Regions from separate parts of the Arthrobacter sp. UYEF3 genome, predicted to be linked through region 1. Evidence: riboswitches for the same ligand, from Rfam matches in the RefSeq annotation. Region 1 holds a riboswitch; each other region holds the start of a gene.
The links. Region 1 has a riboswitch for cyclic di-AMP ahead of ABIB14_RS12970 (aggregation-promoting factor C-terminal-like domain-containing protein). Riboswitches for the same ligand answer to the same signal wherever they lie in the genome.

Region 1 (4,962 bases):
GACCCCTACCCGACACTCGACCAGTTCAAGGCCATGGTGGGCAGCGGCGAGATCGGCTACTTCATCTCCGGCGGCCGGATGGGCGGCCTTGGCGGGGGCCGCGGCGGCAATTCCGAGGTCGCCGCGTGGGTAGCGGCCAACTACCGGGCCCAGACCGTAGGCACCGCCACGGTCTACAAGCTGGGGGTCTAGGCCGCCATGACCCACACCTTGAATCCCCGCCACGCCGACGCGGAGTCACCAGTCGCCGGCAGCCGTCGCGTCGACGCCCGTCGCAGCGGCACCCGGAACCTGCGGCCACGACTGGAACTGGCGGCCCTGCTGCTGGCCACGGCCGGACTGTACCTGTGGAACCTCGGCGCCTCCGGCTGGGCCAACGCTTTCTACTCCGCCGCGGCACAGGCCGGCTCGCAGGATTGGGCGGCCTGGTTCTTCGGCTCCTCCGATGCCGCGAACGCCATCACCGTGGACAAGCCGCCGGCGTCGTTGTGGGTGATGGGGCTGTCTGTACGTCTCTTCGGCCTGAGCTCCTGGAGCGTCCTGGTCCCCCAGGCACTCATGGGGGTCGGCACCGCTTGGCTGGTCTATCTGGCGGTCCGCCGGGCCGCCGCCCCCGCAACGGCCGATGCACGACTGGCCCACCGCGCCGGGCTGCTCGCCGGAGCTGTCATGGCACTGACCCCGGTGGCCGTGCTGATGTTCCGGTTCAACAACCCGGACGCCCTGCTGGTGCTACTGATGACCGCGGCCGCCTACGCCGTGCTGCGCTCCATCCAGGACGCCCGCCTGCGCTGGCTCCTGTTCGGCGGGGCGCTCCTGGGCTTTGGCTTCCTTACCAAGCAGCTGCAGGTCCTGCTGGTTGTCCCCGGTTTCGCCCTGGCCTACCTGGTGGCGGCACCGGTGGGGCTGGGCAGACGCCTCCTGCACCTCCTCGCCACGGGCGCGGCCATGGCCGTCGCGGCCGGCTGGTGGCTGGCCGCCGTCGAACTCATCCCGGCAGCGGACCGACCGTACATCGGCGGCTCGCAAAACAACTCCATCCTGGAACTGACTCTCGGCTACAACGGCCTGGGCCGGCTCAACGGCGACGAAACCGGGAGCGTGGGCGGCGGCAATGCCTGGGGTACCCCTGGACCGTTCCGGCTCTTCAACAGCGACTTCGGCGGCCAGATCGCCTGGCTGCTGCCCGCGGTGCTGCTGCTCGGGGCGGGACTGCTCTGGCTCGGAAGGCGGGCCCCGCGGACCGACGCCGTGCGGGCCTCGGTCATCATCTGGGGCTCCTGGGTGGCGGTCACCGGCCTGACGTTCAGCCTCATGGCCGGGATCATCCACCCGTACTACATGGCGGCGCTGGCGCCCGGCATCGCGGGGCTCGCGGGGCTGGGCGGGGTGCTGCTCTGGCAGCGCCGGGACCAGCGCGCGGCGGCTACGGTGCTCGCCGCGGCCCTCCTGGCGGCCGGGGCGATGGCCGCCGAACTCCTTGGCCGCACGCCGGCATACGTTCCATGGCTGCGTTGGGTGATCCTGCTGGCCTCGCTCGCCGCCGCCGGCGCGGTGCTGGCCTCCGCGGTGCCGGGCTTCAAGGCGGCAGGGCTCAGGCCGGGCGGCCCGGCGGCCTATGGGCTGGTGGCGCGCACGACGGCGGTGCTCGCTGTCGCCGCCGCCCTGGCCGGACCCGCTGTCCTACTCGTTGTCGACCGCCTCGACCGCTCACAGCGGCTCGATCGTGAGCGCCGGTCCGGCAGTGGCCGCCCGGGGCGGGGCCGGGTTCCCGGCGGTCCTTGGCGGCGTCGGCGCGTTTGGCGGCACCCCGGGAGTGAACCTCAACGGCGCGTCCACCGGTGCCGGGCGGAGGCGCGGCGGGCGGAATGGGTGGCCTGCTCGGGGCCAGCACACCGTCCGCTACCCTCGCGACGGCGTTGCAAGCAGGCGCCGGCAACTTCACCTAGGCCGCCGCCGTCGTCGGATCCAACAACGCCGCCGGCTACCAGCTGGCCACCGGGCTGCCCGTGATGGCCGTGGGCGGGTTCAACGGCACCGACCCTGCCCCAACGCTCAAGCAATTCCAGCAGTACGTGGCCGATTGGAAAATCCACTACTTCATTGCGGGCCGCATGATGCAGGGCCAAAGCGGTTCCGACGACGCCGCGCGGATCGCCTCCTGGGTGGCAGCCAACTTCGACGCCCAGACCATCGGCGGGACCAGCGTGTACCTGCTGGCAGGGTAGGCGGGCGCGGGGTATGCGGGGACCGCGCACCCGCCGATTCGACGGTTCCGTGCAGACTCGACGTTCGGCAACGTGCACCGGGCGGGGTCCCGTCGAACTGGCCGCCCAGGCCTCGCCATAGGACAAGCCGCCACGCCGCTTCCAGGAGACGTCGTTACCGAAATGTGACTTCTGGCTCGAAGTCAGGTACCGTTTTAGGGTGCGCCAGTCGATCTGGCCGCACATCCGGACTTACGCCACACTCTGCCGCTTCCCGGATTCCGATGGACCAGGCAGAGACGGGGGACCCAGAGTTCCCGGGCATCCTGCATCCATGCACCCTTAGGGTCGAGCCGCCACGACGCGATTCCGTGCGGCCGGATTTCACATCCGAACCCGACAGCTACTCCGTAGGCGTTGAGAGGCGAATATGACTGACTTTAAGGCACAATCACGCCCAGAAGGCACTGAACAGACGTTCGAAGCCGATGCCGCGCGCCACCGCGCCGAGCCGGCACCGCGCCCGGCCGGGCCCCGGCCCGCTGGCAAAGGCAAACGTGCCCGGCCCGCCGTCGGCGTACCGTCCAAAGGCAAGCGCGCCCTCGTCGTGGCCACCGCCCTCGCGGTGCTGCTCGGAGTCGGAGCCGCGGGTCAGGCCTCCGGCACCGCGCCCCACCCGGCCGAAGCCTCCAAGGCGGCTTCGATGCAGCTTCTGGACCTCGAACGGCTCGGCAGCAACATCCCTGCATCCCCCTCCGCAGTCAGCGTGGAGGCACAGGCCTCCGAGAACAAGCCCGCCGAAGCTCCCGCCCCGGCAGCACCGCCGGCCCCTGCCCCGGCTCCTATCGCTCCGCCGGCCCCGGCCCCTGTCGCTGCCCCGGCCCCCGCGGCTCCGCCGGCACCGGTGCAGCCGGTCGCCGTCGACGATCCCGCCGGCGCACAGGCGTATGCCGCCGCGCAGCTGCCGGCCCACGGCTGGGCGGCAAGTGAGATGCAGTGCCTGCTGAAGCTATGGACCAGGGAATCCGACTGGAGGACCACCGCCACAAACGCCAGCAGCGGCGCCTACGGCGTGGTCCAATCCCTGCCGGCCGAAAAGATGGCCAGCGCGGGACCGGATTACCTGACCAACTACCGGACCCAGATCAACTGGGGCCTGCAGTACGTTCAGGAGCGCTACGGCTCACCGTGCGGCGCCCTGAACTTCCACTATGCGAATAACTGGTACTGAGCCGCACTGCCGGAAGCCTATAAACCGATGGCGAGGCCCTGGATCCACCGGATCCGGGGCCTCGCGTGTGCCCGCCCGGGGCGACGCCCCCGGGGAGCGGGCGGTCAGCCGTTCGGGCGGCTGGGGATGTACTGCACAGCCCATTTGTTGCCGTCGGGGTCGGCGAAGTAGACGAACTGCCCCCAGTCCTGGACGTCGACGTCGCTGACGTCCACGCCGTTGTCCTTGAGCTGCCGGTGGGCGGCCTGGATGTCGCTGACCACGAGTTGCAGGCTGGGGGCGGTGCCGGGCGGGGCATCGGTGAGGCCCTCGCCAATAGCAATCGAGCAACCGGAGCCCGGCGGCGTCAGCTGGACAAACCTCATGCTGTCCGAGGGGCGCTCGTCGTAGTCGGCGTTGAAGCCCACCTTGTTTACGTAAAAATCTTTGGCTCGGTCCACATCGGACACGGGGACCAACACGAGTTCAAGTTTCCAGTCCATGGGCTCAGGCTAGACCCCGGCGCAGTCCACGGGAACCCCACGCTGTTGCTTAGACGGCGATGCCGTACAGCCTGTCGCCGGCGTCGCCCAGGCCGGGGACAATGTAGGACTTCTCGTTGAGCTTCTCGTCGATCGAGGCCAGCACTATAGTCACGTTGGCGTCCGAGAGCTCCTCTTCCAGCTTAGCCAGACCCTCCGGTGCGGCCAGCAGGCAGATGCAGGTAACGTCCGAGGCGCCGCGCTTGAAGAGGAACTTGATCGCCTCTCGCAGCGTGCCGCCGGTGGCGAGCATCGGGTCCAGGACGAAGATCTGCCGGTCGGTCAGATTCTCCGGCAGACGCTCGGCGTAGGTGATGATGTCCAGGGTCTCCTCATCGCGGGCCATGCCAAGGAAGCCCACCTCGGCGGTGGGGACAAGCTTGGTCATGCCTTCCAGCATGCCGAGTCCCGCCCGCAGGATGGGGACCACCAACGGGGTGGGCTTGGTAAACGCCGTGCCGATGGTGGTGCTGACCGGCGTCTCGATGGTCACCGGTTCGGTGCGGACGTCCCGGGTTGCCTCATAGGCCAGGAGCGTGACGAGCTCCTCCGTGAGTTGGCGGAAGACCGGGGACGGGGTGTTTTTGTCCCTCAGAACGGTGAGCTTATGGGCGACCAGCGGGTGGTCCACAACAAGAGTGCGCATGGGTAAAAACTATCACCCGGATGCCGGCGGCCCCCGGCCTGGCCGCCGTTACCGGCGTCGGCTGCCCCGCTCTGGCCGGCGGTCCCTGGGGGGCCGGCACGGCCGGTCGCTGCGGCGCCCTCGCGGCGGTCCAAGGAAGCCCCGCCCAGTGGGTGCACCTCGTAGTCAAACGTCGGCGCCGGACCGGCATGCTGCCGGTGCCGCAGCACATGGAAGAGCCTGTGGGCCAGGATCACGATCCCCACCCAGCCCAGTCCCAGCACCCAGCCGATAATGACATCGGTCATCCAGTGGTGGCCCAGAAAGACCCGGCTCATGCCCATCGCAAAGATGAAGATCACACCGGCCGTGATCAGG
Region 2 (4,962 bases), on a different contig from region 1:
CGCGGCGTAGGAGGATGCCTCAGCCCAGCGGTAAATGCGTCCGGCCGAATCGGCGGTCCGCGCGGCGGCGAAGTCAAGGCCGCCGTTGCTGTTGAGCCACTGCACCTGCGCATCCAGGGTCACCAGGGTGGCCAGCGCCGGCGTGTTGTACGTCTGGTTCAGCCGCGAGTTATCGATCGCGGTCTGGAGGTCCAGGAAGTCCGGGATCCAACGCCCGCTGGCCTTGATCCGGGCGGCACGCTCCAGGGCTGCCGGCGAAAACAGGCCAAGCCACAGTCCGCCGTCGGAAGCGAAGTTCTTCTGCGGCGCGAAGTAGTAGACATCGGCCTCCGCCACATCCACATCCAGACCGCCGGCCGCGGAGGTGGCGTCGACCAGCACGAGGGAGCCCTCGTCCGCCCCGGCCACGCGCTTGACCGGGGCGGCGACACCGGTGGACGTTTCGTTCTGCGGCCAGGCATAGGCGTCAATGCCGGCTTCGGCCCGCGACCCTGGGCGGGTACCGGGCTCGGACTTGATGATTGAGGATTCGGCCAGGAACGGCGCCTTATTGGTGGCCGCGGCGAATTTCGAGCCGAACTCGCCGAAGGACAGGTGCTGCGCCTTGTTCTCTACGAGTCCGAAGCTGGCGATGTCCCAGAACGCCGTGGAACCGCCGACGCCGAGGACAACCTCGTAGCCTTCTGGGGCGCGGAAGAAGTCGCTCAGCCCGGTCCGGACCGACCCCACAAGGTTCTTCACCGGCGCCTGGCGGTGCGAGGTACCCAGCAGCGTTGCCGACGCCGCCGACAGTGCCTCCATCTGCTCCGGACGGACCTTTGACGGGCCGGCGCCAAACCGTCCGTCCTTGGGCAGGAGGTTCGCGGGGATGGTGATGCTGGTGTCGCTCACAGTGGCTCCAATTTTCGGCTGGGTGCGTGGCGGGGCTCGGACGGATCCTGGGCAGGTCTCGTTTCGGCCCTGATTTATTCTGCCCGACGGGCCCGGCCGGGCAGGAAATACGTCCGTCATAGTCCGGTCACTGAGACGTCAAACGTTCGGCCCCGGGACCCGGTTAGCGGCGTGCGACCGGGCGGCGACCCGAATTATCCGGAGTAATTCAAAATAGGCTAGGCTGTCCGGTGACGTATGGCGGATCTCGCCCGGGCGCATCCTGCGCGCTGTACGGTGGGAATGACGCAAGGACGGCGCTCGAGGAGCTGAGCTGAATGACGGATCTGATCGACACCACCGAGATGTATCTTCGGACCATCCTGGAACTGGAAGAAGAGAACATCGTCGCCCTCCGCGCCCGGATTGCCGAACGGCTACGGCACTCCGGCCCCACCGTTTCCCAGACCATCGGCCGCATGGAACGGGACGGCCTTGTGGTGGTTTCCGGGGACCGGCATCTCGAACTGACCGTAACGGGCCGGAAGCGCGCCGTCGGTGTCATGCGCAAGCACCGCCTGGCCGAGCGGCTGCTCGCCGACGTCATCGGGCTTGACTGGGCCTATGTCCATGAGGAAGCGTGCCGCTGGGAACACGTGATGAGCGAGCGCGTCGAACGGCGCATTTTCGATCTGCTCAACCACCCGACCGTGTCACCCTACGGAAACCCGATCCCCGGCCTCGCCGAACTCGGCGGCCTCCCGGCGGCGGAAACCACGGACGGTGTGGTTAACCTGCTCGACGCCATGGCCGGCTACGGCGCCGATTCCCGGGTCACCGTGAGCCGGCTGGCCGAGCCCATCCAGGTGGAGCCGGAGCTGCTGGTTCAGCTGGATGAGGGTGGAATCCGTCCCGGCGCCAAGGTGTCGCTGGAACGCGTGGGGGAGTACATCTCGGTGCGGGTGCCGGACTTCGAGGGCGCCCTGGAGCTGCCGCCCGAGGTTGCGGCCCACGTGTTCGTTACGCTCGGGTAACCTGGCACGGTAATTCTCCCGGGGGAAGCCCGGAAGTTGTCCACAAGTGAGATCACGGATTTATTACCGCGCGGCTTGATCCCCTATAGTTGAGCACTAGCACCGATACTAAAGCGTTACCGGATCCGAAGCCGAGCTCTGCCAGCGGATCAGTACACGAGTCACTTTCTGGCAGAGGCGGGGGAACCACTTCCGGCTGTTGATCCAACAGCCTTGGGGTGAAGTCCGCTAGCGGCAAGCAAACTCCACGAGGGGTCCCTTCGACTCCTTTGTGCCTGGATGCCTGCTCCGGCGGACCGGGTCTTTGATCTCTCTGACCCGAATCCGACAGCTAACTTCGCAGGCTCTCCAGAGAGGAACCGTACTTGACCATCCAGACCGTCAGGGGCCGCCGTCGTGCGACCGGTCCCGCTCCCGAGCCGCGCCCGGCCGACGTCCACTACGCCGAGCGCCCGCGCGACGCGCGCCGGGACGAACGCCGCGGACGCCGGAGTCCGCTCCGGCAGATAGCAGACTTCGCCACCGTCAGCGGCGTTGGACAGAAGGCCGGCATCGCACTGGCCTCCACCGGACTGGTCCTCACCGTCGCCGTTCCGGCCACCGGCCCCGTAGTGGCCGCCGACGCCGCCCGCGCCGGCTCGGTTTCTGCCGGTATGCAGCCTGAAGTGAAGGCCGCGGCCGCGCAGATCGACTTCAGCCGCACCGCCGTGGGTACCAAGGTCGACCCGGACGGCAAGCTCAAGCAGTTGCTGGGCGCCCAGTCGGCCGGCACCATCACCCGGGCAGCCTCCGCCGGCAGCCTCGGAGCGCCGTTGGATTCCATGGTCACCGCCTCACCGTTCGGCTACCGGGTCAGTCCCATCACCGGGGCCGTCGGGGAATTTCACCGCGGTCAGGACTACGCCGCCCAGTGCGGCACCGCCGTGCACGCCGCAGCCAGCGGCACCGTTACTTTCACCGGCTGGCACCCTTACGGCGGCGGAAACCGCGTCGTGATCGACCATGGCAACGGCCTGGAGACCACGTACAACCATTTGTCGTCCTCCAGCGTGCGGGTGGGCCAGCAGGTCTCCCGTGGCGATGTGGTGGCGATGAGCGGGACCACCGGCGCCTCCACCGGCTGCCACCTCCACTTCGAGGTAATGGTCAACGGAGAAGTTGTTGACCCGCTGGGCTGGCTCTAAGCCGAGCCGATGGACGACTCGCATTTCTGTGACTCGCCGTGATCTGAATGTGACATTGAGTCCCGACTGCTGTACCGTAGGAAGCACGCCAACTTCTCCGAAGTTGGCGCTCTTGAGTGGATTGCCTAGCTCTGCCACCGCTCAAGGTCCGTTCGCATTACATCGTCTGGCAGGGGCGGGGGAACCAATTTTGGTCTTCGCAAGAAGGCCTTGGGGTTAAGTCGCAAAGCTTCCCAGGAAGCAGCGCGGCCGGGTGACTCCCATCCGAATCCGACAGCTCACCTCGTAGGCATTGGGAGAGGCTACTTTCATGTCTTCACGCCACAATGCTGCGCGTTTTCGCGCTGGCGCGGCTCAATTGAGCCCGCTGCACTCCATGCTCCGTGTTGCCCTTGCCGGCGCCCGGACCGGATCGCACACCGCAGTTCCCGCTTTTGGCGCGTCTTCGCAGTACACCCTTCGCTAAAGAAACCCGTTTCGGGGCGATCCGGCGTACCCCCAAGATGCCGGAGCGTACTCAGTGCCGCCTGTACAACAGCGCGGACACAAGGCTCACGAAAGAGAGAACTGAATGACTACTCGTGCAACTGCACGCCACCGCGCGGAGGTCACCCAGACCAACTCGCTGGCTGTTATTGCCAAGGCCGTCGGCGAGAACGCCGGTGGCATGGGTCGTCAGGCCGCGGTTATCGCTGCAGCCTCCGGCCTGGTCCTGACCAGCGGTATCGCAGCCAACGCTGCCGAGACCAACGTTCAGCGCGAATCGACCTCCGCTTCCGCCATGGAAGTACAGTCCACCGCACCGGCCACGATCTCCGCGGCCTCCAGCATCGCGATCTCCTACGACAAGACGTCCGTCACCACGGCCCCGGCTCCGGTCGTCGAGGCGCCCAAGCCCGTCGTCAAGGTTCAGGAAGCTGTCGCTTCCACTGATACCGCCGCTTCCAACGGCACCGCGGCCCGCGGCGCCGCGGCCACCGGCACTCCGGCAACCGCCTCCCCGGCAGCCAAGGCTCCGGCTGCTGTCAGCGGCATGGGTGCTTCGATTGCTGCGGCTGCCTACGCGCAGATGGGCGTTTCCCAGGACTGCACCATGCTTGTCACGAACGCGCTGGCTGCGGTGGGCATCAACTACCACGGCTGGCCGGCAGGATACCTTTCCCTGGGCCGTACGGTAAGCGCCGCCGAGGCGCAGCCGGGCGACATCGCCTACTACCAGAACGGCGGCATGGGCATGGCCCACATCGCTGTCTATGTCGGCAACGGCATGGCCGTCCACGGCGGCTGGAACGGTGGGACCACCGCGCTGTACAGCGTCAACGTCGGTTCCGGTCCGGTCTTCATCCGCGTCGGCGGCTAACACCGGCTAAAACGCAGCCCGACTCCGGCCGTAAGCATTCTGAAGGACCCCTGCCCCCGGCAGGGGTCCTTTGCGTTGTGGCCCCCGCCGTCCGGCGGCGCACGGAAATCCCGCCGAGGAAAAAATTCGGCAATCCGGGCCTTCGGTGTTTACTCTTGTGGTGTCGATCCTTAGCCCGACCATGCAGAGGGCAGCCGGCCCTCGTGCCCCTGGCGGGTGCGGCCGTGAAGAGGTATGCGGATGCGCACTCTCGTTCTGAATGCTGGATATGAGCCGCTGGCGGTAGTCACCTTCCGCCGGGCGCTGGTGCTTGTGCTGACTGGAAAGGCCAGCGTGGTGGCCGAAGGGGACGACCCCGTGGTGGGTCCACAGGACATCCTCGGCCGCCCGACGGTTATCCTGCTGAACCGGTACATCAGGCCCCGCTACAACACCCTGACGGCGGTCAGCCGCAGGGGAGTTCTGCGCCGGGATAATCATCGCTGCGCCTACTGCGCCAAGGCGGCCCACACCA
Region 3 (4,962 bases), on a different contig from region 1:
CCGGAAGCCGCGTGCCGGTGAGGGATCCCCAGATCCGCTCTGCTCTCGGCAAAGGCTTCAGCCGGGCCGTGATCGCTGCCATCGCGGCTGTGGTCATCGGCACCGGCATGGGCCTGGCGTTTGGCACCGGACACGGTCCGCTCTACGTGGTGCTGCTGGCCTCCTCATCGGCCGCGCTGGTCCTCCCGATTGTCGATTCCCTGCGCCTGGGCGGGCCGCAGGTGGTGGCCATGACCGCCCAGGTGGCGTTGGCTGACATCGCCTGCATTGTCGCGCTGCCGCTGGCGGTGGACCCCCCGAACGCCGGCCGCGCAGCCCTCGGAGCGCTCGCTGTGGGGGCATGCGCCGTGGCGCTCTTCTTCGCGCTGCGCTCGCTGGAGCGCAGCGGTACCCGCCGGCGCATGCACCGGCTCTCGGAGGACCGCAAGTTTGCCTTGGAGCTGCGCATTCAGCTGGTTCTGCTCTTCGCGCTGGCCGGGGTCGCCAGCTTCGGCCACGTCTCGGTAATGCTGGCCGGGTTCTCGCTCGGCCTGGCGGTGGCAGCCGTCGGCGAACCGCGGCGGCTGGCACGGCAGCTCTTCGGCGTCAGCGACGGCTTCCTGGGCCCGATTTTTTTCGTGTGGCTGGGTGCCTCCTTGAACCTCCGTGACCTCGCCGGGCATCCGGACATGATCTTCCTGGGCTTATCTTTGGGGCTCGGGACGGTGCTGCTCCACGCCGGGTTAAGGGCCTTTGGGGTCCCCCTGCCGCTGGGCGTCATCTCGGCTGCCCAGCTGGGCGTCCCCGTGGCAGCAGCCAGCATTGGCAACCAACTCCATGTGCTGCAACCTGGGGAAGATGCCGCGCTGCTCCTGGGCGCTTTGGTCACCATCGCCGCTAGCGCCGCTGCAGGCTCGAGGGCCGCCAAGTCGTTCGCCGTGCCGGTAGCGGCCAAAGGCGCCAAGCACTGAGTTCGGAAATCAGTGCGGGGCGCCCACCATGCAGCGTCGTGGTGAGGAAGTCACTCAGCTCAAGAAGCACCGGCCCGAAACTCGCGGGCGCGCTGCTGCTGCTCATCGGCCTGACGGGCCTGCTGCAGCAACTCCTCGAGCCGGATGGCGGCAGCCGCGGCAAGGGCCGTACGGTTGGCACTAGCCGGCATGATGTTGCCGAATTTGGCTCCAACCGATGCTGCCAGCATCAGCGGACAACAGACCGGCAGCATCTTGCTGATTGCGGGGCCCAGTGCCATTTTTCCGCGCCGGCAGCCGGCGCGTAGGCTCAGGCCATGCGGAAGATCATCCTGGCACTGCAGGTATCACTCGACGGGTTCGTGGAGGGTCACAACCGGGACATTGGTTGGCACATGGTGGACGAGGAACTCCACAGCCATTTCAACGAAAGATCCCGCAGCATGGACGCGTTTCTGGAGGGCCGCGTCACCTATGAGCTGATGGACGCCTTCTGGCCGACGGCGGACCACGACCCGTCCAGCACGCCGTCCATGGTCGAGTTCGCCGGAATTTGGCGGGAGATGCCCAAGGTTGTCTATTCCAGGACCCTCGAGGGTGCCGGCGCGAATTCCACAGTGGTGCGCGACGTCGTCGTCGATGACGTCCTGGCATTGAAGGCCCAATCCGGTGGTGACCTGGCCCTTGGCGGGGCCGACCTGGCCGACTCCTTCCGCCGGCTCGGGCTCATCGACGAGTATTGGATCTACGTTCATCCGGTGCTGATTGGCCGCGGGACACCCTTGTTCAAACCCGCGGACAGCACCACCCCGCTCACGCTCGTCGAGACCCGGACGTTTGGCAACGGGGTTGTGTTGCTGCGGTACTCCAGCCCGACAAAGGCCACTGGCCGGCTGTCTTAACGACAGCCGGCCAGTGGCCAGTGAAGAGGGGTTCTTCAGCCCTGATTACGCTTTAGGCGCGGACGAACGTCACGCCGCCGGTGGCGGTCAGCCAGGACAGCGGGTGCACGATGGTCTGGTTGGTTCCGTTCATGCCGCCGCTGATTACCTGGCCGTTGCCGGCATAGATGCCGACGTGGCCGGCCTGGACGATCATGTCGCCGGGCTGCGGGGTTGCCACTACGGTCCCGTGGCCCAGGAACTGCTGGGGACCGAGGTCGCCCACCGGGTGACCGGCCGCGCCGAGGGCCTTCTCCACCATGGCGGTGCAGTCCTGGATGATGCCGATCTGGGCGTAGGCGGACGCGAGCATGGCGGCATTGACGCCACCGGCCGCCGCCGCGGGGGCCGGTGCCTTCGCCGGGGCCGCCTGTACGGTGATCTTGGGAGCGGTGATCCTGGGTGCGGCCGGAGCCTGCACCGCGACCGGCGCAACGGCGACGGTCGCGGCAACGGCGACTGCCGGGACTGCGGCTGGCTGCTCGGTTACGGGAGCCGGCGACGTTGCGACGGCAGAACGGTCGAAGCTGACCTGCACGGCGGAATCGGCCGTGACCGGCGTCGAGACTTTGCTGGTGACGTCAACGTTCGATGCGGGGCCTGCGTCGAGCTGTACCGGTGCAGCGGCGGCGTTGGCCGCCATGCCGCTGGTGAGGACGAGTCCGGAGGCTGCAAGGATTACTGCGGCCTGGCGGCCGATGGTGCCTGACTTCACGGAAAATGCTGAGGACCGACCGGCGGTGGCGTCGGAGCGATGGCGCGCAGCAGTAGTGCTTGAGAACATGTATGTAGCCTCTCCCAATGCCTGCGAGGTGAGCTGTCGGATTCGGATGGGAGGCACCCGGCCGCGGGCCCGTCAGAACGGGCGCTGTGCGGCTTCACCCCAAGACCTGTCAAAATTGCAGGTCGAATGTGGTTTCCCCGTCCCTGCCAGAAGGTTGCATTCGGATCCCGGGCCGCGGCAGAGTTAGGCAATCGGCTCGGGAGCGCCCGTATCGGATACAACAGGCACCCAACAACGGTAACGGAGTTGGGCGGCAATGTCACATTCAGGTAACGCAGGCGTGTCGTTGCGGGGAATATCCCTAGTTCGCCGATATGCGGCACGCATAGGATAAAGGCATTAAGCGCACACCGAGTGGAGGTCCTCATGAACAGCCCCTGTGTCGCAATCTGCCAGTTGACCGATCAGCCGCAGGGGGACTTTGACGTCAATACCGAGCTGCTGGTTCTCGAGGAGAGGGAAATCCATGTGGCCACCTGGGACGCCGAACCGCGCGACGGCGGCTTCGATATCCACGTCCTTAACGACCGGGTGGATTCGCTCGGTTTTATGGTGGTGACCGGCTGGCAGTTCCTGGACGGCAGGGCGTACGCCGTGGTGGAACGCCGTCCCGCCATCTAACCCGGCCGGGAGCGCTTTGGGGACGCCAGGCCACTGGCAGCATCAATCGCCTCGCGCACCAGTGCAGCCGAACGCCGAAGCCGCGGGTCCGGATCCTTCCGCCACCGCTCCAGGACCGCCTCGGAACGGCTCCTGCGGGCGCCGTCGAGGCCAGCGATGAGCGGTCCGACGACGTCGACCGCCAGTGGATCCGCCAGCTCGCGGAACCCTGAGCCGCGCACGAAGCCCTCGATCCGGGTCAGGTCCGAGTTGTCCAGCATGGCCACACAGGACTGCAGGAGCACGACGGCGGCGAGGCGCCGTTCGAAGACGGGGACCGCCCACAATTCCGAGCTGAGCGCGGTCAGTTCGTCGCGGCCCAGGATCCGGTAGCGGCGGAGCGCGTCCCGGACCGTGCCGCGGACCGCGCCGACCGAAGCGCCGTAGCACTTCAGTTCCGGACCAAAACGGGCCTGCGCTTCCTCGGCCCGCTGCCATGAGCTTTCATTCTGCAGCGCCCCGTCAATGAAGTCGCCGGCATCGCTCATGGGTCCATTTTGTCGTGTCTGCGCCGCCGTCGCCTCACGGCGGGGCTCGTCCCGGTCAACCCGCCACCGTGAACTTCCCCCGCGCGATGCTCTCCGCGGAGTGGGCCGGATCCCCATCGTAGGGCTCGTTGGAAACGTCGAGCACCGGATAGTCGGCCAGGTTGAGGCCGCCAGGGATGACAAAGGCACCCGGTCCCTGGCCCAGGACCCCCAGGCTGACCATCTTGGACAGATCCGCGGATGCCATCCAGACCTCGCGGAAACCCGTGAGCTTCTCCTCGGGAAGGCTGATAATCAACTGCCGGGTTCCGTCCGGGAGCCTCTCCACGAGCGCAGTGCCGCTGGCGGAGTGCCCCGCCAGCGGACCCAGTGCTGCTTCAGCGACGACTGCCGCCGTGGGCGGTGGTGTCGGGGCTGACACCGGCGGCTCGGCGGAGCCAAGAAAGGTCAATGCCGTCCACGCGCCGGCGGCGCCCAGCGCGACCCCCGCCGCCAAGCCCAGGACCCACGACCGTCCGCGCGGGCTGTGCCGCGGCCTGCGCCTGCCAGGCTGCCGGGTATCGGGTGTGAGCGGCCTCGGTTCAGCGTGGAGCCCCCCGCGGGCCGTGCCCTCGTAGGGGCGCCCGGCGATGACCGCGGGCGGGCGCAGCAGCGGATCCCCGGCCAGGGCCGGGGACAGCCCCAGTGCCTGATGGATAGCGGCCCAGTTATGGCTGCCCGGCGCCTCCAGCTGCACGTGTTCCGGATTGATCGTCGCTGCAAACACGGTATTTTGCAGCGCGTTGAGCATCGCCCGGCACTCATTGCAGCTGTCCAGGTGGACCGACTCCGCCTCGCTGGCGGGCCGTTCACCCAGCGCCAGCAGATCGAGGAGATCATCGTCAGGATGATCCATGTTCCACCTCCAACCGGGACCGCAGCCGGGCAAGGCTACGACGGATATGGCTCTTGACCGTGCCAAGCGGAAGGTTGAGCCGGGACGAGATCTGGTCGTGGGTCAGATCCTCGTAGAACGCCAGCCGCATGATGGCTGTCTGGGGGTTGCCCAGCCGCTCGAGTTCGTCGTCCAGTGTCAGGCGGTCCGCCAGCGTGTCGGCGGTCGGCCTGCCCGGGCTGGCTGCGGGATCGTTGACCAACTG

Region 2: linked by a shared signal. The riboswitch ahead of ABIB14_RS01920 (M23 family metallopeptidase) and the one ahead of ABIB14_RS12970 (aggregation-promoting factor C-terminal-like domain-containing protein) in region 1 are both predicted to bind cyclic di-AMP.
Region 3: linked by a shared signal. The riboswitch ahead of ABIB14_RS16020 (hypothetical protein) and the one ahead of ABIB14_RS12970 (aggregation-promoting factor C-terminal-like domain-containing protein) in region 1 are both predicted to bind cyclic di-AMP.

What each region holds. Positions count from the first base shown of each region.
Region 1 is NZ_JBEPNK010000018.1:13,481-18,442, reverse strand. It holds gene ABIB14_RS12985 (glycosyltransferase family 39 protein) at 1-192, shown strand, start outside; gene ABIB14_RS12980 (ArnT family glycosyltransferase) at 199-2,013, shown strand; gene ABIB14_RS12975 (mannosyltransferase YkcB-related protein) at 2,013-2,228, shown strand; cyclic di-AMP (ydaO/yuaA leader) riboswitch at 2,470-2,639, shown strand; gene ABIB14_RS12970 (aggregation-promoting factor C-terminal-like domain-containing protein) at 2,638-3,438, shown strand; gene ABIB14_RS12965 (glyoxalase superfamily protein) at 3,543-3,920, opposite strand; gene upp (uracil phosphoribosyltransferase) at 3,970-4,605, opposite strand; gene ABIB14_RS12955 (phosphatase PAP2 family protein) at 4,551-4,962, opposite strand, start outside.
Region 2 is NZ_JBEPNK010000002.1:96,609-101,570, forward strand. It holds gene serC (phosphoserine transaminase) at 1-891, opposite strand, end outside; gene ABIB14_RS01915 (iron-dependent transcriptional repressor DtxR) at 1,209-1,904, shown strand; cyclic di-AMP (ydaO/yuaA leader) riboswitch at 2,054-2,265, shown strand; gene ABIB14_RS01920 (M23 family metallopeptidase) at 2,270-3,088, shown strand; cyclic di-AMP (ydaO/yuaA leader) riboswitch at 3,225-3,394, shown strand; gene ABIB14_RS01925 (NlpC/P60 family protein) at 3,660-4,448, shown strand; gene ABIB14_RS01930 (HNH endonuclease) at 4,689-4,962, shown strand, end outside.
Region 3 is NZ_JBEPNK010000028.1:2,132-7,093, forward strand. It holds gene ABIB14_RS16005 (cation:proton antiporter) at 1-950, shown strand, start outside; gene ABIB14_RS16010 (hypothetical protein) at 1,010-1,231, opposite strand; gene ABIB14_RS16015 (dihydrofolate reductase family protein) at 1,268-1,852, shown strand; gene ABIB14_RS16020 (hypothetical protein) at 1,905-2,675, opposite strand; cyclic di-AMP (ydaO/yuaA leader) riboswitch at 2,680-2,865, opposite strand; gene ABIB14_RS16025 (hypothetical protein) at 3,042-3,296, shown strand; gene ABIB14_RS16030 (DNA alkylation repair protein) at 3,293-3,823, opposite strand; gene ABIB14_RS16035 (anti-sigma factor) at 3,879-4,718, opposite strand; gene ABIB14_RS16040 (RNA polymerase sigma factor) at 4,705-4,962, opposite strand, start outside.